Regions from separate parts of the Methylobacterium sp. CM6241 genome, predicted to be linked through region 2. Evidence: riboswitches for the same ligand, from Rfam matches in the RefSeq annotation. Region 2 holds a riboswitch; each other region holds the start of a gene.
The links. Region 2 has a riboswitch for cobalamin ahead of ACYQR9_RS08170 (CbtB domain-containing protein). Riboswitches for the same ligand answer to the same signal wherever they lie in the genome.
Positions count from the first base shown of each region.

Region 1: it holds a riboswitch for cobalamin, as region 2 does, so the genes downstream of both, ACYQR9_RS20735 (TonB-dependent siderophore receptor) here and ACYQR9_RS08170 (CbtB domain-containing protein) in region 2, are expected to answer to the same signal.
Region 3: it holds a riboswitch for cobalamin, as region 2 does, so the genes downstream of both, ACYQR9_RS04400 (TonB-dependent receptor) here and ACYQR9_RS08170 (CbtB domain-containing protein) in region 2, are expected to answer to the same signal.

Region 1 is NZ_CM139246.1:4,410,603-4,418,399, reverse strand. Features, by position in the region: gene ACYQR9_RS20745 (DUF3526 domain-containing protein) at 1-222, opposite strand, end outside; gene ACYQR9_RS20740 (ABC transporter ATP-binding protein) at 219-962, opposite strand; gene ACYQR9_RS20735 (TonB-dependent siderophore receptor) at 962-3,124, opposite strand; cobalamin riboswitch at 3,308-3,517, opposite strand; partial or broken gene ACYQR9_RS20730 (DUF4113 domain-containing protein) at 3,880-4,161, opposite strand; gene ACYQR9_RS20725 (MucR family transcriptional regulator) at 4,325-4,540, shown strand; one part of gene ACYQR9_RS20720 (IS630 family transposase) at 4,574-4,913, shown strand; one part of gene ACYQR9_RS20720 (IS630 family transposase) at 4,913-5,529, shown strand; partial or broken gene ACYQR9_RS20715 (MucR family transcriptional regulator) at 5,547-5,918, shown strand; gene ACYQR9_RS20710 (hypothetical protein) at 6,177-6,326, opposite strand; gene ACYQR9_RS20705 (hypothetical protein) at 6,461-6,760, shown strand; gene ACYQR9_RS20700 (cupin domain-containing protein) at 6,910-7,320, opposite strand; partial or broken gene ACYQR9_RS20695 (DUF3280 domain-containing protein) at 7,363-7,797, opposite strand, start outside.
Region 2 is NZ_CM139246.1:1,760,221-1,768,017, reverse strand. Features, by position in the region: gene ACYQR9_RS08185 (hypothetical protein) at 1-81, opposite strand, end outside; gene cobO (cob(I)yrinic acid a,c-diamide adenosyltransferase) at 81-701, opposite strand; gene cobU (bifunctional adenosylcobinamide kinase/adenosylcobinamide-phosphate guanylyltransferase) at 698-1,210, opposite strand; cobalamin riboswitch at 1,317-1,510, shown strand; gene ACYQR9_RS08170 (CbtB domain-containing protein) at 1,565-1,741, shown strand; gene ACYQR9_RS08165 (CbtA family protein) at 1,772-2,566, shown strand; gene ACYQR9_RS08160 (DUF1636 family protein) at 2,559-2,981, shown strand; gene cobW (cobalamin biosynthesis protein CobW) at 2,978-4,012, shown strand; gene ACYQR9_RS08150 (DUF4349 domain-containing protein) at 4,156-4,941, shown strand; gene cobN (cobaltochelatase subunit CobN) at 4,955-7,797, shown strand, end outside.
Region 3 is NZ_CM139246.1:954,541-962,337, forward strand. Features, by position in the region: gene ACYQR9_RS04395 (hypothetical protein) at 1-97, shown strand, start outside; gene ACYQR9_RS04400 (TonB-dependent receptor) at 167-2,311, opposite strand; cobalamin riboswitch at 2,422-2,621, opposite strand; gene ACYQR9_RS04405 (catalase family protein) at 2,705-3,808, opposite strand; gene ACYQR9_RS04410 (OpgD/OpgG family glucan biosynthesis protein) at 3,976-5,451, opposite strand; gene mdoH (glucans biosynthesis glucosyltransferase MdoH) at 5,690-7,597, shown strand; gene ACYQR9_RS04420 (hypothetical protein) at 7,616-7,797, opposite strand, start outside.

The sequences.
Region 1 (7,797 bases), 2.5 Mb from region 2:
CCAAAGGCCGAAATGGTCGGCCGAATGCGGGTTCTTGGTATCCTGGCCGAGCCAGCGCGCGCGCTCGGCGGCCGCGACCTGAGCGACCTCACCAGCATAGCGCATAGAATCCCGCCAGGCGCCGAGGCCCGCGACCGTGAGGAGCAGGACGAGGACGGCACCGATCCAGCGAAGGCGCGCATCGCGGGCGGTGCGCGCGAGTTCGGCCGCGAGCTGCCTCACGCCGCGCTCCCCGCCAGCCGCTCGATGTAGAGCCGCTCCAGGCTGACATGGTCGAGGGTCCGGGGGTCGATCTCCTCAACGATACGGCCACGGCTAAGGACACCGACGCGGCCAGCCATCTCGCGCACCCTGTAGAGATCGTGGGTCGCCATCAGGATGGCGGTGCCACGATCCGCCGCCGCCCGGACCGTTGTGGAGAAGTCCGCCGCCGCGCTCGGATCAAGGCCCGAGGTCGGTTCGTCGAGGAGGAGGAGCCGGGCACGGCGCGCGAGTGCCACCGCGATGCCGACCTTCTGGCGCATGCCCTTGGAATAGGAGCCGGCGGGACGGGCGAGGGCAGGCTCGGCGAGGCCGGCCTCCGCGAGGAGCATGCGTGCGTTCGCTTTCGTCAGATCGAGGCCGGCCAGGGTCGTGAAGTAGCGCAGGTTCTCCACCCCGGAGAGGCCGGGATAGAGCGCCACCTGTTCGGGGATGTAGGCCACGTGCCGGCGCGCGCCGACCGGGTCGGCGCCGGCATCGACACCGCAGACCCGGACCGTGCCGGCATCCGCCTTTAGGAAGCCGAGGATCAGGTTGACCGTTGTGGTCTTGCCAGCCCCGTTCGGCCCGAGCAGGGCGAAGACCTCCCCGGGACGGAGCGACAGGTCGAGGCCATCGAGGGCTTGGCGTTCGCCGAAACGCTTGCCCGCCCCCCGGATCTCCAGGACGAAGTCGCCCGAATGGGTCGTGACCTCAGTCATCAGAACCGCACCGAGATCGTGCCGGTGAAGCGCCGGGGCGCGCCGGGATAGACCCGGAACACGCTGTTCGAACTCTCATAGTAAGTGGTGTCGAAGATGTTCTCGACGTTAAGGCCGAAGCGCATGTTCTCGTAGCGGTAATAGGCCAGCGCATCGACAGCGATGTAGGCCGGCAGAGAGAAGCCCGAGCCCGATGCGTCCCCGGCGCGTTCGCCAACCCCGCGCACGCCGCCGCCCAGGCCGAGGCCCTTCCAGGGGCCGGCCTGGACCTCGTGCACAGCGAGCAGGCTGCCCGAGTGGCGCGGGATGTTGATCAGCGGTGCGCCCACCGGCAGCACGTTATCCTTGGTCACCACTGCGTCGGCGTAGACGTAGCCCGCCAGGATCTTGATCTCGGGGGTGATCTGGCCTGCGGCCGTGAGTTCGAAGCCCTGGCTGCGCACGCCGCCCGCCGCCAGCGAGAAGCCGCTGTTGTTGGGGTCGGCCGTCAGCACGTTCTGCCGCTCGATGCGGAAGGCCGCCGCCGTCAGGCCGAGGGCGCCTCCGAACAGATCGAGCTTGGCACCCACCTCGTAGCCGATGCCAGTCTCGGGCTCGAACGGCTCCGCGCGGGCCACCGCGAAGGCGTCGGGGCCGATATTGGGCCGGAAGCTGGTGCCGACATTGGTGTAGAGCGAAAGCTCAGGCAGGGGCTGGTAGACGAGCCCGGCACGCGGCGTGGCCGCCACCCGCGATTGCTCTGACTGGGTCGAGTTCGTTCGCTCGCGAAAAGATTGCTCGAAGAAATCGAACCGGGCCCCGAGGAGCGCCTTCCACTCGGGGCTGAGCGCGATCTGGTCCTGGACATAGAGGGCGGTGTTGGTGACTCGTTCCAAGTTGTTGCGCCGGATCGTGAGCGGCGGCAGGGCCTGGCCGTAGCGGGGATCGTAAATGTCGAGGCTGTAGGGGCTCTGGCGGAAGTTCGAGCGATCATAGACCACGCGGCTATCCGTGCTCTCCCGCTCGAAGCCGAGAAGCAGGGTATGACCGAGATCACCGGTGGCGAAGCGCCCCACCACCTCGGCCTGACCGATGGCGGTATCCCAGCGGTAATCGCGGAAGTTCCGGTCGCGCAGGACGGTGCGATTGTCCGCGGCGAGGCCACGGACCTCCGCCGATTCCCCGACCAGCGAGCCGGTGTTGAAGTGGGTGGCGAGGCGCATCTGCCAATCGGCGTTGAAGCGATGCTCGACCCGCACCTGCATCGTGTCCGAGCTCTGATACGTGCTCTGCCCCGGCTCGCCGAGGAAGCGGGAAATCGGCAGGAAGCCGAGTTGGCGGTTGATCGCAATCACACCCCGGTCGACCACGACGCGATTGCGCAGGAACTCGGTCTCGACGGTGATTTTCGTGTCCGGCGTGACCTGCCAGCTCACGACGGGAGCGACGAGGAGCCGGTCGCTGTCGACAAAATCGCGAAAGCTGTTCTGGCGTCCGCCCGCAAAGTTAAATCGGTAGAGCAGCGTGCCGTCCTCGTTGAGCGCGCCACCGGCATCGACCGTGTCGCGGAACTGCTCGAAAGAACCCCAGAGACCGCCCATCTCGACGAAGCGCTCAGCGGTCGGCTGTTTGGTGACGAAGTTGACGAGGCCACCTGGGTCACTGCGCCCAAACAGGCCGCCACCGGGGCCCTTGAGCACCTCGATGCGCTCGACGTTCTGGGTGTCGGGCGGCGGCGGCGAGCCTCGGTTGATCGGGAAGCCGTTACGGTAGAGTTCCGAGGTAGTCGTGCCACGGATGGCGTAGCTGAACACCGTCAGGCCGCCAAAATTGTTCTGCTGGGCGACGCCGGGCGTATAGTTGAAGACCCGGTCGACGCGGGTGGCGGCGAGATCTGTGATGACCTCGCGCGGCGCAACGGTGACGATCTGGGGCACGTCGCGCTGGGGCGTGTCGGTCTTCGTGCTGCTCACCGCCCGGTCGGCCCGGTAGCCCGGGGTCGGACCGATCAGGCCTATCCCCGGGGAGGGGCCAGCACCAGCGACCACTGGAGCGCTCCCGCCAGTAGCCTCCACGGAGAGTTCCTCCAGCGTGACGGCCTCCTGCGCCCGGGCCTCCAGTGCAGGCGCGCCCGCCGAAAGGATTGCGGCAAGCGCGTAGTGCGATCCTCGACGCCTCGACATCCGACGACGCTTGGCCGGAACGGGCAGGGTCAGGATCGCAACCTTCGAGGTCGCCAGGTTGGGACGAAGGGGCACCGGTGCGCTCAAGGTTGTCGAGCGACGGCCGAGCGGGTGCCCTCGCGGGACCGGCTGCGTCAGTAGCCAAGCCCGCTCATGCGCTCCGCCGGGACACCCCGCCCGAGAGACGTATCGTTGTGCAAGGCAGGTCTCCTGGCTCGCGGGTCGTCGCCCTCGCCTCGGCCTTCCCAGTACGTCGCACCAGTGACCATGGACGGTGAGGGCTCACCGCTAACAGTTGCGGGGGCAGCTTCGGAAGCGCTCCTGCGAGCACCCCGAATTCCCTCTTAGCCCGCGAGCCGACGACCCGCAGGAACCTTGACGGTCAGACATTCGCCGGGCGCCGCCGCATAGTCAATCGAGGGGGCGTCATTTTCTCGCAACATTGTAACATTGCATCAGTCTGGTCCCGGACCGTTGTCCGTCGCCAGATGGATTGGGACAGTCCGCTCTTTTCAGGTGCGGAGGCTCTGATCCATCGGGGGTGAAAGGTTATGCAGCCTGCGCCTAGTGGCGCAATCGGCCGATGCTCGATGGCCTCCACGATAAGCGCTTATGGACGTCTTCTGGTCGAAAGCAGTCGGACCGCATTCCACCCAGCCCAGTCGTCGGTCCTCACCTTACCAGCCTCGAAGCAGACGTTCCGAGGATCAGCAAAGGGTTGGCAGCAGCCTCTTGGCAGATGAGCCGCCAAGCTCTCACATCACCGCATGGGCCTTAGGGAGTTCGCTGACCTGCGTTGTGTAGCGAGGGATGCGCATTTTGAACTTCGTCGACCACGTCCGCTTCGTCTTGAGGCCGGCCCGTGCCGGGACGACAGCACCACGACCGAAGCGTCGATTGCACTCGTCCATTGCAGCCATCAGCGGAGCACTGCGCTCGCAGTCGAGCTGTCCGATCAGAGCCTGTTGTCCGTCTTCCAGCGGCGCGAGGTCGGTCGCGATGATGCCAACCTTGCTAAAGCACCAGGGGCGGTCCCCCTGGCGCCCCGTGCTATGCAATACAATCCGGCAACATTAAGCGGAGCTAATCGCTTCAGAATGACGCTATCCAACAAGCTACGTGAGTTTTGCTTGCTGGCAGTTTTATGTTTCGTACAAAAATTACTCTATGGGGCTTTCACGGATCCTCAGAGAAAATGCTATGGCCAACAGCACCCAAAATTCTCAGGCAGACTATATCAAACTCGCAGCGGACATCGTCGCCGCCTACGTCTCCGCCAACTCGGTTCCAGCAGGATCATTGACCGACTTGCTGAGTAGCGTGCACGCCGCCATTAGCAGCCTTACCAACGGTGGATCTAGAGCGGTGTCCGATCGGCTTGAATCGACCGGGGTTTCGGGGGCGGCGCAGATGTGATTCGATGCGCGGCTTTCCGAGGAGGAGAGCCGGATGCCCTCAGCCCTGTCAGTCGATCTGCGTGAACGGGTCGTGATGGCGATCGAGGCAGGAGCCTCGCGCCGGGAAGCCGCCAGACGGTTCGAGGTTAGTCCGGCTAGCGCCGTGCGCTGGCACGAGGCCTTCATGCGGGAAGGACGCACATGGGCCAAGCCGATGGGCGGCGATCAGCGCTCGCACGCCATCGAGGCCCAGGCTGGCCTGATCCGGCGGACCTATGAGGCCAAACCGGAACTGTTCCTGCGGGAGCTACGCACCCATCTGGCCGAACGCGGCCTGCGGGTCGGGGTCAGCAGCCTGTCCCGCTTCTTCAAGCGCCACGGCATCACGCGTAAAAAAACACCGGCCACGCCGCAGAGCAGGATCGAGAGGACGTGAAGGCCGCGCGCCTGGCCTGGTTCGAGGGCCAGCTCGACCTCGATCCAGACCGGCTCGTGTTCCTGGACGAGACCGCAACCAACACGAAAATGACGCGTCGCTACGGATGGGCGCCGCGTGGCAAGCGCTGCCGGGTGGCCGTGCCGTTCGGTCACTGGAAAACCATCACGGTCACAGCGGGACTGCGGGCCAGCGGCCTGACGGCGACCGCGCTCTTCGACGGCCCCATGACCGGGGTCCGCTTCCGCCGCTATGTCGATGAGACCCTGGCGCCGACTTTGAACCAGGGTGACACAGTCGTGCTCGACAACCTGCCCGCCCACAAAGTCAGCGGCATCCGCGAACGCATCGAGGCGGCCGGTGCCCGCCTGCTCTACCTGCCGGCCTACTCGCCCGACTTCAATCCGATCGAACTGGCCTTTGCCAAGCTCAAGGCCTGTTTGCGAGCCCAGGGCGCCCGCACGGTTGTGGAACTCTGCGACACCATCAAGCAGGCCTTCAGGCGCTTCACACCGAATGAGTGCCGCAACTACCTCGTGGCCGCAGGCTACGATGCTTTCGATCCAACCTGATCGGATGCCGCTCTAGCGCGCCGGAGGTGGACAAGGTCGAGAAGGCGACGCCGGCTCAGATCAAGAAGTCGATCACGCCTGACCACCTTATTAGCTACGAGGACGGCAAGCCCTACAGGACGATGAAGCGCCATTTAACGCTCCGCGGGCTGAGCCCTGAGGCTTACCGTGCGAAGCATGGCCTACCTGCTGACTACCCCATGGTATCCGCAAGCTACTCGGCTGCAAGGTCCGCCCTGGCCAAGCAACTCGGTCTCGGGCAGCAGCGTAATGGTGCGGCCAAGGCAAAGGCTGTCGCACCGGAAAAGGTTGTCGTTGAAAAGGCCGCTTCGGCTCCGGAGAAGCCCAAGAAGGCTGCTCGGCCGCGAAAGGCTGCTGCCGCTACCTGAAGAGCCTTGGACAGTGCTGGGCGCGTTCTGGGGCCTTCCCGCGGTTGGACAAAGGAAAGCGAGCGAAAACTAAGCTGCATCGGGAATAGCAGCTCACTAAAAAGCTAACGGCCACAGAACTCAGGCCAAGGTGCGCGTACATCCGGCGTTAACCCTGTCTCGGCATCGTGGCCGTCTCCGATCAAGCGACGTGGGTCGCGATCAGCGCGATCCTCAAATGGAAATCATATAGTTTACGATCAATGACCGCCTAGCCCGCTACTCTGAGGCCATGAGCTTGAACGTGGTGCCGTCCTCGCCTTCAGCCACGATCTCGACGCGGTCTCCAACCTTCGCCGCAAGGGCCTGCTTCAGGGTGCGGGTCGTAGCCGTGTCGTTGGCTGTTAGGAGGGTCTCGTTGTTCGGCAACGCCCACCGCTCCGTCTAAAAGAACGCTCACGACGCCTGTCGAGTTCTAGGACTCTCTGAGTGCGACTTCATCATGGAGGAACGTGCAAACCCGTCACAGGGTTAGTCACCTGGACAACGATCCAGGAGGAAACATGACGCTCATTCGTTCGCTCGCCGCTGCCACGGCCATACTGACGCTCACGGCTGCCGCCACGATCGCAGCTCCCTGCGCCGTCGGAACGACATCCAACAGCCAGGACAAGCAAGCTGCGGCCGACAAGAGCTCAAAGGTAGACGGCGGCTCCGATGCCAAAGTGACCCCTGGCGCGAAGGCTGAGTCGCCCGGCACGGTCGGTGCCATGAACAATGTCGGCTCGAACACCCAGCCGGCCGCCGGAGAGAAGAAGCCAGCCGAAGGGCAGGTGGTGAAGCCCGGAAGCGACAACTGCTGAACGACAAGCAGCCCCGCCGCCCCGATTTAATCACGGGGTCGGCGGGGTGCGGCGTGTCGTGTCAACACGACGAGAGCCGATACGCAACTTGGCTCGCCCGGAGGATAGGCGGAGGCGGTTAAATAACCGTAGCTTAAATTTAATTCACGTCAGCGGCTTGCGCCGCTAGAATTGCTCGGATCATCTGCCGGATTGATGTAGTTCAAGCCAAACGGTCCAGTCCCGCTTACTTGGATTACAACCGGTTCTTCGGTGGACCACAATGAATGAGCCATATCTGCCGGCAATGATACGAACCCACCTGCTCCCAACATCTTGCCGCGCCCCTTATCTATTGTGCTTCCCATATCATGAACGAGAGACCCCGATAAGATTGTCACCGTTTCTGCAGTCGAGTGGGTATGCGGAGCAATAGTCGTATTAGCCGGGATCTTTAGTCGAAGCACGAACGCTCCAGGCTTGGCTGGATCACCGTCGAGTAGACTGATTTCGATACCCTTTGGCAGGTCATTGGGGGCGGGCTGCCACTTGATGGCTGCAGCGTTTGAGATCGCTGTCATGCCGTGCGCATCGGGCGCGATAGACGTTGAAACTTCCGACTGAGGTAGATTGTTTTTTACAAGGTACTTGATGCCTCGATCAAACGAGACGTCGTTGTCTCCTCTTATATCCACGCTGTACGCCTGTTCAGGCTTATCGCTGCTGAGGTCTTTTATGTAGACGTTGATATTGAGGATGAGGTTCGAGACCTTCTGGATCTCACCCGTGATCGCGACGTCGGCACCGAGCTTCTTCGCATACTCTTCAGCGCATCCGTTACAGTGCCGCAAATCCGATCCCTTGGTGACTTCATCCTTCACAGGATCGGTGGACACTATGACGTAACGGCCGCTGTCTTCTAGAAGGGTGCGCAATAGGTCACTTAATGGTCGAAGACGTGCCTTATCGGATTCAGTTGGGCCTTGAATGCCGAGATTGGCAAGCTGGAAATCGAAAACTGCTGCCTTTGGAGGCTCGGCGTACGCTGCTGTCGCACT
Region 2 (7,797 bases):
GTCCGGCCAGGATGTGACGGATTGGGCGGACGCCGCCGACATGGTGGCGAAAAGACCGAGCGAGAAGAAGGCCGTCCGCATCAGAATTCGATCCCCTCCTGCGCCTTCACGCCGGCCGAGAAATGGTGCTTCACGCTGCCCATCTCGGTGACGAGGTCGGCGGCCTGGATGAGGGCCGGCTTGGCGTTGCGGCCGGTGACGATGACGTGGAGGTCGGGCCGGCGCGCCCGGAAAGCCGCCACCACGGCGTCGATGGGCAGATAATCGTAGCGCAGGGCGATGTTGAGTTCGTCGAGGAGGACGAGGCGGATGGTCGGGTCGGCCATCAGCTCCTCGGCCTTGGCCCAGGCATGCTCGGCCGCCGCGATGTCGCGGGCCTTGTCCTGCGTCTCCCAGGTGAAGCCCTCGCCGAGCGTATGCCATTCGATCCGGTCGCCGAAAGCCTTCAGCGCGTGCTTCTCGCCCGTATCCCACCCCCCCTTGATGAACTGGACCACGCCGACCCGCCAGCCATGGCCGAGCGCCCGCAGGACGAGGCCGAGCCCGGCCGTGGTCTTGCCCTTGCCAGGGCCGGTATTGACGATGAGCAGGCCCTTCTCGATCGTCTTGGCCGCGACCTCGGCGTCCTGGACGGCCTTGCGCTTCTCCATCTTCTCACGGTGCCGTTCGGCCTCCGGGTCGCTCGTGTCTGAAACGCTCATGCGCTCGCTCCGGGTTGGGGTTTCACGATCATCGGCAGTCCCGCCACCATGAACACCACATGGTCGGCCCGCGCGGCGAGGCGCTGGTGCAGGCGCCCGGCCACGTCACGGAAGCGGCGCGCGAGCGCGTTGTCCGGCACGATGCCGAGACCGACCTCGTTGCCGACGAGCACCACCGGCCCCGGCGCGCGGCCGCAGGCCTCGATCAGGGCAGCGCTCGCCGCCTCGATATCGGCCTCGGACAGGATCAGGTTGGTCAGCCACAGGGTCAGGCAATCGACGAGCACCGGCCCTGTCGCCGCAGCGACGGCCTCGGCCAGGTCGATCGGCACGTCCCGGGTGATCCAATCCGCCGAGCGGCGCGACCGGTGAAGGGCGACGCGCTCCCGCATCTCGTCGTCCCAGGCCTGCGCGGTGGCGAGGTAGAGCCACGGCGCGGGGCAGGCTTCGATCAGGCGCTCCGCGTGCAGGCTCTTGCCCGAGCGCGCGCCACCGAGGACCAGTGTCATTCTTGGAGAAGGCTGCCGCATGGCTCCCTTTAGCGCGAAACCGCCCTGCCCCGTCAAAGCCGGTAAAACGCTTTGGCGGCGCGTTGTCAGCGGTCGCGCGAGCGCGTAGAAGCGAGGTTCGGACGGTGCCCCGGCGACGGGGTGAAAAGGGAATGCGGTGAGGGCTCGCGCCTGAAACCGCAGCTGCCCCCGCAACTGTGAGCGGAGACGGGCCTGCCATCGGCCACCGGAGCGATCCGGGAAGGCGGCAGGACCGGATGACCCGCGAGCCAGGAGACCTGCCTTCCGAAGGGGACATTGTCCTCCCGCTCTATCCTCGAACGCCGCCGGCGGGGCGGCCGGAGACCTGACACGATGACCACGAACACCCTCGTCCTCACCGGCACCCGCAGCAACGAGCGTCTCGGCGCGGTGCTCATGGCCGCTTTCCTCGGCCTCGGGCTCGTCTTCATGGCCGGCTTCGCCCCGGCGATGGCGCTGCACAACGCGGCCCACGATTTCCGGCACGCCCAGAATTTCCCCTGCCACTGACCGCCTCGCGCTCAGCCAGGACCTGATTTCATGATGATCCGACTCGTGTCGGCGGCCCTGGTCGCCGGCTTTCTGGCGGCTGTCGTCGCCACGGGCTTGCAGCTCGCCCTCACCTCGCCGCTGATCATCGCGGCCGAGCGTTACGAGAGCGGCGAAGCCACGGCGCCGGCCGCGCTATGGATGCCGCGCAGCGCCTCCCCGGCCTCCCTCATCGTGCCCGTCCATTCGGGCCACGACCATGGCGGCAAGGACCATGGCGGCAAGACGGACGGTGTCGAAGGCGGCGAGGTCGCTCCGGCCTGGCAGCCCGGCCCTGGCCTTCCCCGGATGGTCTTCACCGCCCTCGCGACCCTGGTCGGCGGCGTCGGCTACGCCCTGTTACTGGGCGCGGCTCTCATTGCCTGTGGGCGCGAGCCGAGCCCTGAAACCGGCCTGCGATTCGCCATCGCGGGGTTCCTCGCCGTGGCCCTCGCCCCGGCCCTCGGCCTGCCGCCGGAACTGCCCGGCATGGAGGCGGCCCCGCTCGCCGAACGCCAGTTCTGGTGGATCATGACCGCGGCCGCCACCGCCATGGGGCTCTACCTCATCGCGATCCGCCGCTCCTCCATCGCCATTGCTGGAGGGCTCGTGCTTCTCGTCGCGCCGCATCTAGCCGGAGCGCCGGAGACGAGCCACACCGCCTCCGCCCTTCCCCCGGGCTACGCGGCCCAATTCGCCGCTCGGTCGCTGGGCATCGCCTTCGTGTTCTGGGCGGTGATCGGCCTCGCCTTCGGCTGGGCCTGGAACAGCGTCGGGCGCAAGAGCCCGGCGACGTCGCATGCCTGACGAGGACATCCAGGCCGGCAGCCCGGTCGTACTCTACGTCTGCGCCACCTGTCGCACGGCCGGCGACACGTCCGAGCCCCGCGCCGGGGCCCGCCTCGTCTCGGCGCTGCGCGATGCGGTGACGGAAGCCGCCATCGAGGGCATCGCGGTCGAGAGCGTGGAGTGCCTGTCGGTCTGCAAGCGCCCCTGCACCGTCGCCGTGGCTTCCGAAGGCCGCTGGACCTACGTCTACGGGGATCTCGACCCGGTCGAATCCGCCAGAACCATCCTCGCGGGCATCGGCCTGTACGCGGAGACGCCCGACGGCATCGTGCCCTGGAAGGCGCGGCCGGAAGCGTTCCGCAAAGGCGTCGTCGCCCGCATTCCCCCGTTTCCTCCGCACCGCGCGGACAGAATTCCGGACGCCGCCGAATGAGCATCGTCGAGAAGATCCCCTGCACCATCGTCACCGGCTTCCTCGGAGCCGGGAAGACGACCCTCGTCCGTCACCTCGTGGAGAATGCCGGCGGTCGTCGGCTCGCCATCATCGTCAACGAGTTCGGCGATATCGGCTTCGACGGATCGTTCCTGGCCGCCTGCGGCATCGAGGGTTGCCAGGACGAGGACATCGTGGAACTCGCCAATGGCTGCATCTGCTGCACCGTGGCGGACGATTTCGTCCCGGCCCTGAACAAGCTCCTCGACCGCGCCGACCCGCCGGAGCACATCCTCATCGAGACGTCCGGTCTCGCTCTGCCGAAGCCCCTGGTCCAGGCTTTCCACTGGCCGGCGATCCGCTCGCGGGTGACAGTGGACGGGGTGATCGCGGTGATCGATGGTCCGGCCGTGGCGGCCGGCTTCTTCGCCGACGATCCAGAGGCTCTCGCCGCCCAGCGCGCCGACGATGCCAGCGTCGATCACGACAACCCGCTGGAAGAGGTGTTCGAGGACCAGCTCCTCTGCGCCGACCTCGTGGTGATGAACAAGGCCGACCTCCTCGACGACGCCGGCAAGGCCAAGGTCCGCGCCGAGGTGGAGCGCCAGCTGCCGCGCGCGGTGAAGATGGTCGAGGCCGAGCATGGCCGCCTCGATCCGCGCGTGATCCTCGGTCTCGGTGCCGCCGCCGAGGACGATCTCGACGCCCGCCCCTCGCATCACGGCGAGGGCGAGGACCACGATCACGACGATTTCGCCTCCGTGGCCATTGCCGTGCCTGCCACGGCGAGCGCCGAGGATCTGGCCTCCCGCGTCGCCCGCGCCACCGAGACCAGCGGCGTCCTGCGGATCAAGGGCTTCGCCGAGGTCACCGGCAAGCCGATGCGCCTCGTGGTCCAGGGCGTCGGTGCCCGTATCGCCCATCATTACGACCGCCCCTGGCGGGCGAGCGAGAACCGCGACGGCCGGCTCGTGGTCATCGGGCTGAAGGGTTTCGACCAGGGGGCGGTGGCAGCCGCCCTGGCGGGGTGAGCGCGTTGACCGCCCGACGGATCCTGGCTCACGGGTGCCGCGGCCTCGTGGCCGCGTCCGGCCTGGCGGCTCTCGCGGCGATAGCTGGCTGCTCGGATTCACGCCCACCCAAACCGGAGTTTCAGGCCTCGGACAGCCGGACGATGGCACGCCTCGCTCCGGTCGCCCGCCCGCTCGCCCAGACGAGCGATGCGAAGCTCGCCTATACCCACGACCTGACCATCGGATTACCGCCCCAGCGGGTGAACGCGCATTTCGAGGCGGCGCGCGACCGCTGCTTGAACGAGGCGGCCCTGAAATGTGTCCTCGTCGCTGCGTCCATCGACGATGGCCGCAGGCCTGCGGGCCGTCCGCAGGCGCAGGTCCAGGTCCGACTGCCGCATGAATCCGTCGCGCCCTTCATGGCCTTCGTCACGGCGCCCCTCCCCGGCGAGGCGGCGGGTGACGTCGTACTCCGGAGCCAGTCGACACGTGCCGACGATCTGACGGACGCCATCGAGGATGGCGGCCGGCGCTTGGCCCAACTCACCGCCTATCGCGCCCGGCTCGACGCGATCGCTGCACGGCCCGACCCGCGCGTGGAGGATCTGATCCGCATCGCGCAGGAATTGGCGCAGGTTCAGTCGCAGATCGAGGAAGCCGATGCCAAGCAGCGCGGCCTGAACCAGCGCGTGGACACCGAGCTCGTCTCCATCGCCCTACGCTCCGACGAGGCGCGCGCCGGGCCCCTCGCCCCCGTGGAGGAAGCCTGGGCCCAGGCGGGCCAGACCTTCGGCATGAGCGCGGGATCGGCCTTGCGCTTCGTCGTCGCCGGCCTGCCATGGTTACCGCTGGTGCTGATCGGCGTGCTTCTCCTTCGCGCGCTGTGGCGTCGGCGCGGCCGCCGAAGCGCCATGACCGAGCGGACGTCCTCCAGGGCACAGCCATGACGGCGCGCCGCCCATGCATCTGATCCGAATCGACACGGTCTCCCTCGACGAGGGCGAAGCCGCCATCGATCTGGGCCAGGCGCCCGGCGACATCGTGTTCCTGTCCTTCACCGATTCCGACCTCTCCGGCATGGCAGGTGCGCATGCGGCTGAGCGGGAGGCGGCGGCACGGGATTCGTCGGCAGCTGACGTCCCGACACTTCGGCTCGCCAAACTGGCGCGGCTGCGCCATCCGATGTCCGTCGATCTCTACGTGGACAACGTGATCGCGCGGTCGAAATTCGTGGTCATCCGCTGCCTCGGTGGCCTCGATTACTGGCGCTACGGCATTGAGCGCGCCGCCGCCGCGGCTCGCGCGAACGGCGTGAAGCTCGCCGTGATTCCGGGCTGCGACAAGCCCGATCCCCGCCTCACCGCCTTCTCGACGGTGGCTCCCGAACTGGTGGAGACACTCGAGGGCTATTGCCGCGCGGGCGGGTCCGACAACCTGCGCCGGATGATCCGGCGCCTCTCCCGCGAGATCGGGAACGCGGTCGAAGCGCTGCCGCCGGTCGCCCTGCCGCGCGGCTTCGCCTGGTGTCCGGGTTGCGGACCGGTCGCACACGAGACCGCGCTGGCCGCAGCCGGGCAGAACCGCCCCCTCGCCCTGATCCTGGTCTATCGCTCGGCCGTGCTCGGCGGCGACACCCGGCCCGTGGCCGACCTCATCGCGGCCCTCGGTGAGCGCGGCATCGGAGCCGCCACTCTCGCGGTCGCAAGCCTCAAGGACGCGCTCGCCCTCGATGCCGTGCGGGAGGCTCTGGCCGCGCGCAGCCCGGACATCGTCATCGCGGCGACGGCCTTCTCCGCGCGGGAGGATGCCGGCTTCGTCCTCGATGGCGCCGACACGCCCATCCTCCAGGCCTACACGATCGGGGCCTCACGGGAGGCCTGGGAAGCCTCGGCACGGGGGATGAACGCCGCCGACCTCGCCATGCAGGTGGCGCTTCCCGAATTCGACGGACGGCTCTCCGGTTTCCCGATTTCGTTCAAGGAGGACGGGCCGGAACTCGATGGGTTCAGCGAGCGCCGCGCCGTGTCCTTCCCGGCTGGAATCGCGGCCTTGGCCGACCGCGCCTCCGCCTGGGTGGCGCTGAAGCATCGGCCGCGTGCAGCGCGTCGCCTCGCCCTGGTCCTGTCCGACTACCCTGCCAGAGGCGGCCGGGCCGGCTTCGCCGTGGGGCTCGACACGCCAGCGAGCGCAGGAATCATCGCGGAAACGCTGCGGCGTGTCGGCTATTCGGTGGGCGACCTGCCGGAGCCGGACGCTCTGATGCGCGCGCTCACGAAGGAGGCTCCGACCTTCGCGGTGCCGTTCGCGGCCTATCGCGACTGGCTCTCCACGCTGTCACCGGACGAGAGGGACACGCTCAATCGACGGTGGGGCAAGCCGGAAGCCGACCCGGTCTGCATCGACGGGGCGTTCCGCTTCCCGATGGTCGTGGCCACTACTGCTTCCCCCCCACGACCTCATCCTGAGGTGCCGGAGCGCAGCGCCGGCCTCGAAGGAGGCTTCCAGCTGCCTCAGAGAGATCTGGAAGCCTCCTTCGAGGCCGCTGATGCGGCACCTCAGGATGAGGTCATTGGTTGGACGAGAGGACGCCTCGCCGTCTTCCTTCAGCCCGACCGTGGCCGGGCGGCGGATCGCAAGGCCGGCTATCACGACCCCGACGAGCCGCCGACCCATGCTTATCTCGCCTTCCATCTCGGATTGCGGGAAGGGTTCGACGCCCTGATCCATCTCGGCACCCACGGCACCACCGAATGGCTGCCGGGCAAGGCGGTGGCCTTGTCGCCGGCCTGCTGGCCGGCGCGGGCGATTGGGCATCTGCCCGTGATCTACCCCTTCATCGTCGACGATCCCGGCGAGGCGGCCCCCGTGAAACGCCGGCTCGGCGGCATCGCCCTTGGCCACCTCACGCCCCAGACCGAATGCGCCGGCCTGACCCCGGAGGCCGCACGGCTGCGTGAACTCGTGGAGGAATATTCCTCGGCCAGCGTGCTCGATCCGCGACGGGCAGACATCATCGCCCGCGCAATCCTCGACGATGCGGCCGATGCCGGCCTTCTCTCGGGCGCCGGGATCGACGCCGACACTCCCATGGCCGACGCGCTCACCGCCCTCGACGCGCATCTGTGCGATCTCGGCGAGGTGACCACCCGCGACGGGCTCCACGTTTTCGGATCGGCACCGGACGACGCGCCGGACCCTGTGAAAGCCTGCGCGGCCGCCGAGCGCGAGGGACTGCTGGCGGCCCTCGACGGACGCTTCGTTCCCCCAGGCCCCGCCGGTTCGCCCTCTCGCGGGCGGACCGACGTGATGCCCACGGGGCGCAACCTCACCACGCTGGATCCGCGCAGCCTGCCGACGCGGGCCGCCACGCTGCTCGGCTCGAAAGCCGCCGATGCGGTGGTCCGGCGCTACCTGCAGGACGAGGGCGACTACCCGGCCCGCATCGTCATGGATCTCTGGGCCTCTCCGACCCTTCGCACCGGCGGCGAGGACGTGGCGCATGCTCTCGCGCTCATGGGCGTGCGCCCGACCTGGGACCATGCCTCGACCCGCGTCACCGGATTCGAGGTGATGCCGCTCGCCCTCCTCGACCGGCCGCGCATCGACGTGACCCTGCGTGTCTCGGGCGCGTTCCGCGACACCTTTCCCGAAACCCTCTCCCTCCTCGCCCGCGCGGCATCTGCCGTCGCCGAACGCGACGAGGAGGACGACGAGAACCCCCTTGCCGCCGCGCGCCGCCGGGGCGAGGCTCCCGCCCGTGTCTACGGCGCAGCACCCGGCCGCTACGGCGCCGGTGCCGGCGA
Region 3 (7,797 bases), 810 kb from region 2:
GCCAAGATATAAAAATATAATCGTACAGCCACCGGTTAGAGAATGGCCTAGTGCGGTGCGAAAATCCTTGGCCGAATGGGCTAAATCTTATCGGTAGCATTCATTTATCCGCTAATTTCTGAACACCAACAATTTACAATCGCAATATTTGCCCCGATGATAATCTTCAAAACCGCCCCGCCACCGTCAGCCGCACCGCCATCGGCTCCACCGGATGCAGATGCGTGTCGGCCACGCCGCCGGCCGGCTCGCCGCGCAGTCGCGACTCGTAGAAGTAGTCGATCTGGCTCGCCTTGACGTTGAGCAGGTTGAGGATGTCGAACTGCACCGTGACGCCGTTCTCGAAGTTGTAGCCGATGCGGCCATTCACCAGCGTGGTCGGCTTCGAGCGGACGGAATTGTCCTCGATGAGCGGGCGCGGCCCGAAATAGCGAAGCCGCATCGTGCCGAACCAGCCGAGCGCCTCACCGAGGGTAAAGCCGGCCGCCGCGATGGCGGTGGGGGCGGCGGGAATGCGGCTTCCGGCCGGGTCGCGATCGGCGAAGCGGGCATGGGTGACGGTGAGGTCGGCGTCGAGAGCGAGCCAGGGCGTGACCGCGTAGTGGTTGGTCCACTCGATGCCGGTGCGCCGGCTCGGGCGGCTCGGCTCGGTGGTGCCGGCATCACCCACGAACAGGTTCTCGGAATCGAAATCGAGCTGGAACAGCGTCACGGTCGATTCGAGACCGGCGATGGAGCGGTTGCGCAAGCCCACCTCCGAGCCCACCGAGCGCACCAGCAGCGGCACCCGGTCGAGGGGGAACAGAGGGTTGCCCGGATCGACCGTGATGGTCGCGCCCCGCGCGTCGTTGGAATGGAAGCCCTCGCCGTAATTCACGAACAGTTCGGTCTCGGCCCAGGGGCCGAACACGACGCCGAGCTTGGGGCTGACGATGCCGTCCTGCGCATGGCCTGAGTTCAGCGGATTGTTCGATCTCACGCTCGCGTCGTAGGCGTCGGCGCGGAGGCCGACGCTGGTGCGCAGCCAGTCGGTCCAGCGCAGGCGGTTCTCGAAGTAGAGGGCGGCGCTGCCCTCCTGCACGCGGTCGTCGCGCACGGTGGAAAGCGAGGTGCGCGCCCGCGTGTTGAACAGTCCCACATGGATGTCGTCGAACCGCGCCTGCACGCCGATCTCGTTCTCCATGGGCAGGCCGAACAGCTCACCCTTGAACACCCGAGCGATCTCGCCGCCGGCGACGGTGCGGCTGTCGAGCTGGCGGAACTGGTCGCCGTTGACCGGGTCGTTGAGGAAATAGGTGAAGTTGTTGAACAGGTTGAGGTTCGAGCGGATGACGTAGGCGCTGGCGCGGGTGACGCCGCCGTCGTCCGACCGGCTCCAGCGGCCCGACAGGGAGAAGCGGCTCGCATTACCCCCATCGCTCGGGTCGAGAGTGCCGAAGCGGCCGATCACGCCTTCGGAAATGGCCCGCTGCGGAACCTGGTTCGTCGCCGTCCAGCGGTTGGAATAGGCCATGCCGGTGAGGGAGAACCCGTCGAGGGCAGTGCCCTGGCTGTAGCGGAGAACGCCGTTGAGCTTGCGGATGTCGTCCGGCACCACCCACGGGCCGTCATAGACCTGAGCCTCGCCAGCGGCGAGGAGCGTCCCCTCCCCGAGGGGTGCGGAGGCGATGGTGAGCGCCCGCTTGTAGCCGAAGCTCCCGATGGAGGTGAGCGCAAGAGGGCGGGGCACCGCGTCGATCGTGTCGATCCGCACCGATCCGGCGGAGGCGAAATCCCCGTCACGGGCGAAATACGGGCCCTTGTGGAACTCCACCGCGCCGACGAGTTCGGGAATGAGGAAGTTGATGTCGGCATAGCCCTGGCCGTGGCCATGGGTGCGCATGTTGGCCGGCATGCCGTCGATGGTGATGGCGATGTCCGTGCCGTGGTCGAGGTTGAAGCCGCGCAGGAAGTACTGGTTGGCTTTTCCCTCGCCGGAATGCTGCGTGACGATGAGGCCGGGCACGGCCTCCAGCACCTCGCCGGGGCGGGTCACCGGGCGATCGTTGAGGGCCCTGCCGGTGATGACGCCCGAACTCGACGTCAGCGCGGGAGCGGACAGGGCGCCGAACGCCTCGGCCCCGCCGGTTCCACCAGTGGCCCCACCGAGACCGGGACCGGCCGTTGCAGGGGGCGGGCGTATGTCGGCGGCCACGGAGAGTTCGTTGAGGGTCGCCTCGGCGGTGGTTGCCGTCCCGGACTGAGCAAGAACCGGCGAGGCGGATGCCAGAAATCCGAGGGCGAGGAGCGGAGGGACGAGACGGGCGGACACAGGCGGAGACCTCGGGCAACGGCAGTGGCACGTCACCGCGAACGAAGCCGATCCCTACGCGAGCGCAGGCCCCGACACCCCACCAGGACACCCCGCCCGATGCGTTTCGCGTGTGACCACGACTGACGGCAGGTCTCCTGGCTCGCGGGTCGACGCCCTCTCATCGTCTTCCCAGGCCCGAAGACCCAGTGACGTGTTGATGATGGGCTCGCCGCTTACAGTTGCGGGGGCAGCCGCGGCATCGGACGCAAGATCCTCACCGCGTTCCCTTTTGATCCCCCGAAGAGGAACCGTCAGTCTCAGGCTAGGTCGGCCGCGACGAGAGGGTCAATTGCGGGATGATCCCGCACCGATCATCGCCGCTGCCCTGTCGCATTGCAGCAACGTCCGGCGTCAATCCGGCAGAGCGTCGAGGTTCTTCGGCTCCTCGATGCGGCGGCCATTCTTCTCGGCCCGGAAGCGCTTGCCCATCTCGTAGGCCGATTTGCGCATGCGCATGATCCCGCCGAGCGGCCGGTGCGCGGCCAGCCCGTGCCAGGGGCTGAACGACAATCCGTCATCGACATAGGCGGCGCGGGCCTCGCTCCAGCTCGCCTGCGGCGCGGCGGTGAGGGTGGCAATGGTACGGTAGGGGCTCGCGGTCTCGGGCCAGATTACGGAGGCGTCCTCCACCGGCATGTCGTCGAGGTTCAGGCACAGCTGCGCCCGCAATTCCCAGGTGCCGCCGTGGATGCGAAAATGCTCCATCACCGCCTCGCGGATCGCGTCGGCGGCGCTCGTGTCGTCCAGAGGCTTGTTCGCCAGCGCCCTCATTTCGGGAGAGACCGGGACGAGGGAGATCTTGGCGATGTGATCGCCGAAGCGCAGCGGGACCTGACTGTAGAAACTGTCGCCCAGGAGATGCGTCTCGGGCTGCCCACCGAGGGTCGCCAGGGTCGGGCTCGGCGAACCGGTGGTCGCGACGACTGCGCTCTGCACGCCCCGAAGCGCCGCCGATGCGGCCTTCTTGAGCCCTTCCGCCCGGTCCGTGGTCTTGGCGAGGAGCTTCAGAGTCGCCAGGAACTGCTTCGGTCCCGGCGCCGAGAAGGCCGGCCCGTTGACGAGCACGAAATCCTGCGTGGCATCCCCTTCCGATCCTTCGAGACGCTCTCCCTCAACACCGAGGACCTTGATCGCCACGCCGCGTGGGGTGGAGACGCTGTCGTCCAGGATGTCGCCCGGAATGGTCGAGAAGCGCATCACCACCGGATAGCGCCCCGGCTTCGCGAACAGGCCCTGCGCCAGTTCGGGGGACAGGTCGGTCGCCACCTCCAACTCGGCCCTCAGCGCGCCATGCGCCTTGGCATGGACGCTGCGGATGGCATGACCGCCATGGGCGAGGGTCGTCTCGCTGATGGAGCGCATGGTCTCGTTCAGGGCCCGGCTGGTCTCGGCCTCATCGGCTTCAGGGATCTCGACGGCGGGCGTGTAGCGCAGGTAGGGGGTCTCGGTCGCCAAGGGTGCTGCTCCGGGGAATGGCGGATTCCGCGCCCCGAGGCGTTTCGACGGCCTCGAGAGAACCGTGCGGCTCCGCAACTTGGTGTTGTTCCAAGGTAGGACTCCCCGGCCGGTACTCTCGTTCCGATCCCTGTCGCACCTCGCCAAGTCGTGAGGTTGCCCGGCGATCAGGCGGCGTTGTCCCAGGTCTCGCTGATCGGGCGACCGGCGCGCATGAGGCGCGCACGCAGGACGACGTCGCCGGGCGGCAGCGGCGTCGGCGGGCGCCATTCCACGTAGAGGCGCCAGCCGCCGGTCTGGGGCACCCGCTCCACCACCGGATCGACCATGGCGCCGGCGCTGGCCGAGACCTCGGCCGCGATGTCACCGGCTGGGCCGGTGGGCAGGCCCGGCCCTTCGAAATCGATGACGTAGAGCCGCCGCTCCGGGCTGGGCGGCGTGGTCGGGCGCAAGCGCTCGGCCGAACCGACGCGGGTGGAGACCACCCGGGCGAGCGCGCTGAGCACCGCGGTGTCCGGTTCGGCCCCGACAGTGGCGAGAGTGTAGGCGAGGTCGAGGGCACTCCCCGCCGCGACGGCCGCATCCGGCACGAAGGCGGCGACGATGTTGTCCATGTACTCTTCGCGGGACGGGATTTCGAAAAGTTGCACACCCCCGGCGCCGAACCCTGCCTGGGGCGTGACCCAGAGGCCGGGTCGCGCCTCGTGACGGGCCTGGACATCAAGATAGGCGGCAAAGTTTCGTTCGCGCTGGAACAGTCCGAACCCGTCGAGGGGTTCGGTGCGGAAAGCCGAGATCTGCGGCTCTCGCCGTCCGTTGCTCAAGGGACGCCAAAGGCGATCGTCCTTGGTCGCCACCACGAGCCCGTCGGAATCGTGAACCTGGGGCCTGAAATCGTCGAACGGCTCGGCTCCGCGCGCGCCCGGACCGTTCGCGCCATGCAGGAACATGCTGGTGAGCGGCGCGAGGCCGAGACGCGGGATCGCGGCGCGGGGATGCAGCGAGGCGGTGACGACCATTCGCGAGGTCGCGCCGGGTTCCACCACGAAGCGATAGGCACCCGCGAGACTCGGTGAATCGAGGAGCGCCAGGATCGTGACGGCGCGGGAATCGGCCTTCGGCTCGCAGATCCAGAACGCCGTGAAGTCCGGAAACTCTTCCGCGCCGGGACCGCCGGTCTGGATCGCGGCACCGCGCGCCGACAGGCCGTATTCCTGCGCCTTTCCGCGAAGCCGAAAATACGAGGCGCCGAGGAAGACTAGGAATTCCTCTTGGTGAGCCGGCTTCCTATCGTCGAAGGCGTGATGCAGCCGGAAGCCGGCAAAGCCAAGATCGCGCGGAAAATCCTGCCCTGCCAGATCGGAGCCGAGATCGAACAGGCCCGACTGGTAGAGGATCGGCTGCGGCGGCCCGTCCGGCGGCTGGAGGAACAGGGCGACGCGCTTCTTCTGCAGGAAACCGCGATGGAACAGCTGCAGCGAGAATGAACCACCGAGGCGAGGGGCTGCGTCGGGACGGAAGGTGATCGCGCGGTAACCGTCGTAGCTGAGGCCAGCGAGGGATGCCGGCAGATCCTCCGGAGCGGGCCGGTAGGGTGCGCCTGCGAGGCGGCGGGCCTGGGCCACGACGCCCTCGAAGGTCATCGGCCCGTCACGGGGAGGGTCGACTTTATCGGCGGCCATCGTTCTGACGGTATTCAGGTCGACGGCACTAGGCATTATCATGCCTGCGGCCACGCTGAGCGCGGTTTGCAAGGTCTGTCGCCGCGAGGGGGCATCACGCCCCGAACGCTCGTCTTCACCGTCGCCCCGTATCATCGATGTCCTTCGCTTCATGATGGACGACGGCCCCTCTCAGCCTCGATCGAGTGTCCAGCGCCCCATGTCCATCACGCGGTTGTCGCACGACGCATCCCCGGTCGGAATCCCGAACCCGGCAATTCCCGAAAGTCAGTCCGGCGAGGCCCCTTCGCTGCTGATGCGGCGGCTCCTGCTGGCCCTGCCGACCCTGGCCACCGCGGCCGCGATCTCCTGGCTCGCTTTGTCCGCTTACGGACGCCCGGACGGCATTCTGGGTTGGACCGTGCTGGTCCTGTTCGGCCTCGTGATGACGTGGCAATCCTTCGTCGCCTGGCAATACGTCTACGGACTCGTGGCGGCGGGGCTCGGCGATGACGCCAAATCCGCGATCGAGATCCGCTCGGCCACGGTTCCGGCCACCGCCTCGGGCCTCAGCCGCACGGCTGCCGTGGTGGCGATCCATGCCGAAGACGCGGTGGCGGTGTTCGCCGCGTTGCGCGTCATGGCCCGCTCGCTTCAGCGTGGCGGCGGCGACGGGTCCGATATCGACATCTTCGTCCTCTCCGACACGCGTGACGGTGCCATCGCGGCGGTGGAAGAGCATGAATTCGCCCGGATCGAGGCATGGGCGCGCCTGAACGGCCCTGGCCTGCCGCGCTTCCGCTACCGGCGGCGCCAGGACAATGCGGGCCGCAAGGCCGGCAACATCGCTGAGTTCTGCAAGTCCTACGGCTCGGAATACGATTTCATGATCGTGCTCGACGCCGACAGTCTGATGACCGGCGCCACCATGCGCCGCCTCGCCCGGTTGATGGAGGAAGCGCCCAAGGTCGGGCTGATCCAGACCGTCTCCTACGCGACCGGCCGGGACACGCTGTTTGCCCGTATCCAGCAATTCGCCGTGCGGCTCTACGCGCCGCTGTCGATCCGCTGCCTCGAGACCTGGCAGGGCGCGGATGGAAGCTATTGGGGACACAACGCGATCCTGCGGGTCGCGGCCTTCGCCGATAATGCCGAACTGCCGGTGCTGCCCGGCAAGGCGCCGCTCGGCGGCGAGATCCTGTGCCACGACATCGTCGAGGGCGCGCTCCTGCGCCGGGCCGGCTGGGAGGTCCACCTCCTGCCGGAGATGGGCGGCACCTGGGAGGAGATGCCAACGAACCTCATCGATCTTCTCGGTCGCGAGCGGCGCTGGTGCCAGGGCAACATGCAGCACCTGCGCATCACCACCCTGCCGGGTCTTCGGGCGGCGAGCCGCTGGCACCTGATGGTCGGGATCCTGTCCTACCTCGCCTGCCCGCTCTGGGTGCTGTTCCTCGCCACCGCCTCTATCCAGGCCGCCGTGACCGGCGATCTCGGCCTCCTGGCCTATGGACTCACCGGGACGGGCCTCGCCGCCCACGCGCTGGCTGCCCTCGTTGTCGCCGTGCTGGCCCTGCCGAAGCTTCTCAGCCTCGGTCACGTCCTGGCGTCGTCGACCCGCCGTGCGGCCTTCGGCGGCACCGCCTCGCTCCTGAAGAGCGCCGTGCTCGAACAGATCGTCTGGGTGCTGCTCTGGCCGATCATGACGGTCTTTGCCGCCGGCGCCGTCGCCACCACCTTCATCGGCCGCGTGGTGCGCTGGGATTCACAGGCGCGCGACGACCGGCAGGTGCCATGGTCGGAAGCGATCCGCTTGCAGGTGGACGCCCTGGTGGCGGGCGCCCTGCTCACCGGCCTTCTCGCATATGCAGGTGACCCCTGGCTCGCCCTGTGGATGGGGCCGGTGGCCCTCGCCCTGCTCACGAGCCCGGCCTTCAGCGTGCTGACCAGCCGTGCCGATCTCGGCCGCGCCTCGCAGAGGAACGGCCTGTTCCTCTCCATCGACGACACCGACCGTGGCGCCGAACTCCTGGACCTCGCATCGGTCCGCCGGGGCGAAGAGCGCAGCAAGCCCGTTCGCCCGGACGTCTGGGCAAGCGCGGAGGCGGAAATCTCCGCACCGCGATGAGGTCAGAGCAGTGAGAGGCTAGGGTTTCTCCAGCACTTCGATCGGGTTGGTGCGCTGGCTTGGCTTCGGCTCGGCGGTGGCGGCGCCGGCATTCCCATCCGCCTTCTCACGTCGGGCGCCGGAACTGGTATCCGCGCCCGGTCCGGTGCCCTGCGTCGGAACCGTGCCGCTCGCCAGTTCGAGGCAAGTCACCATCTCCA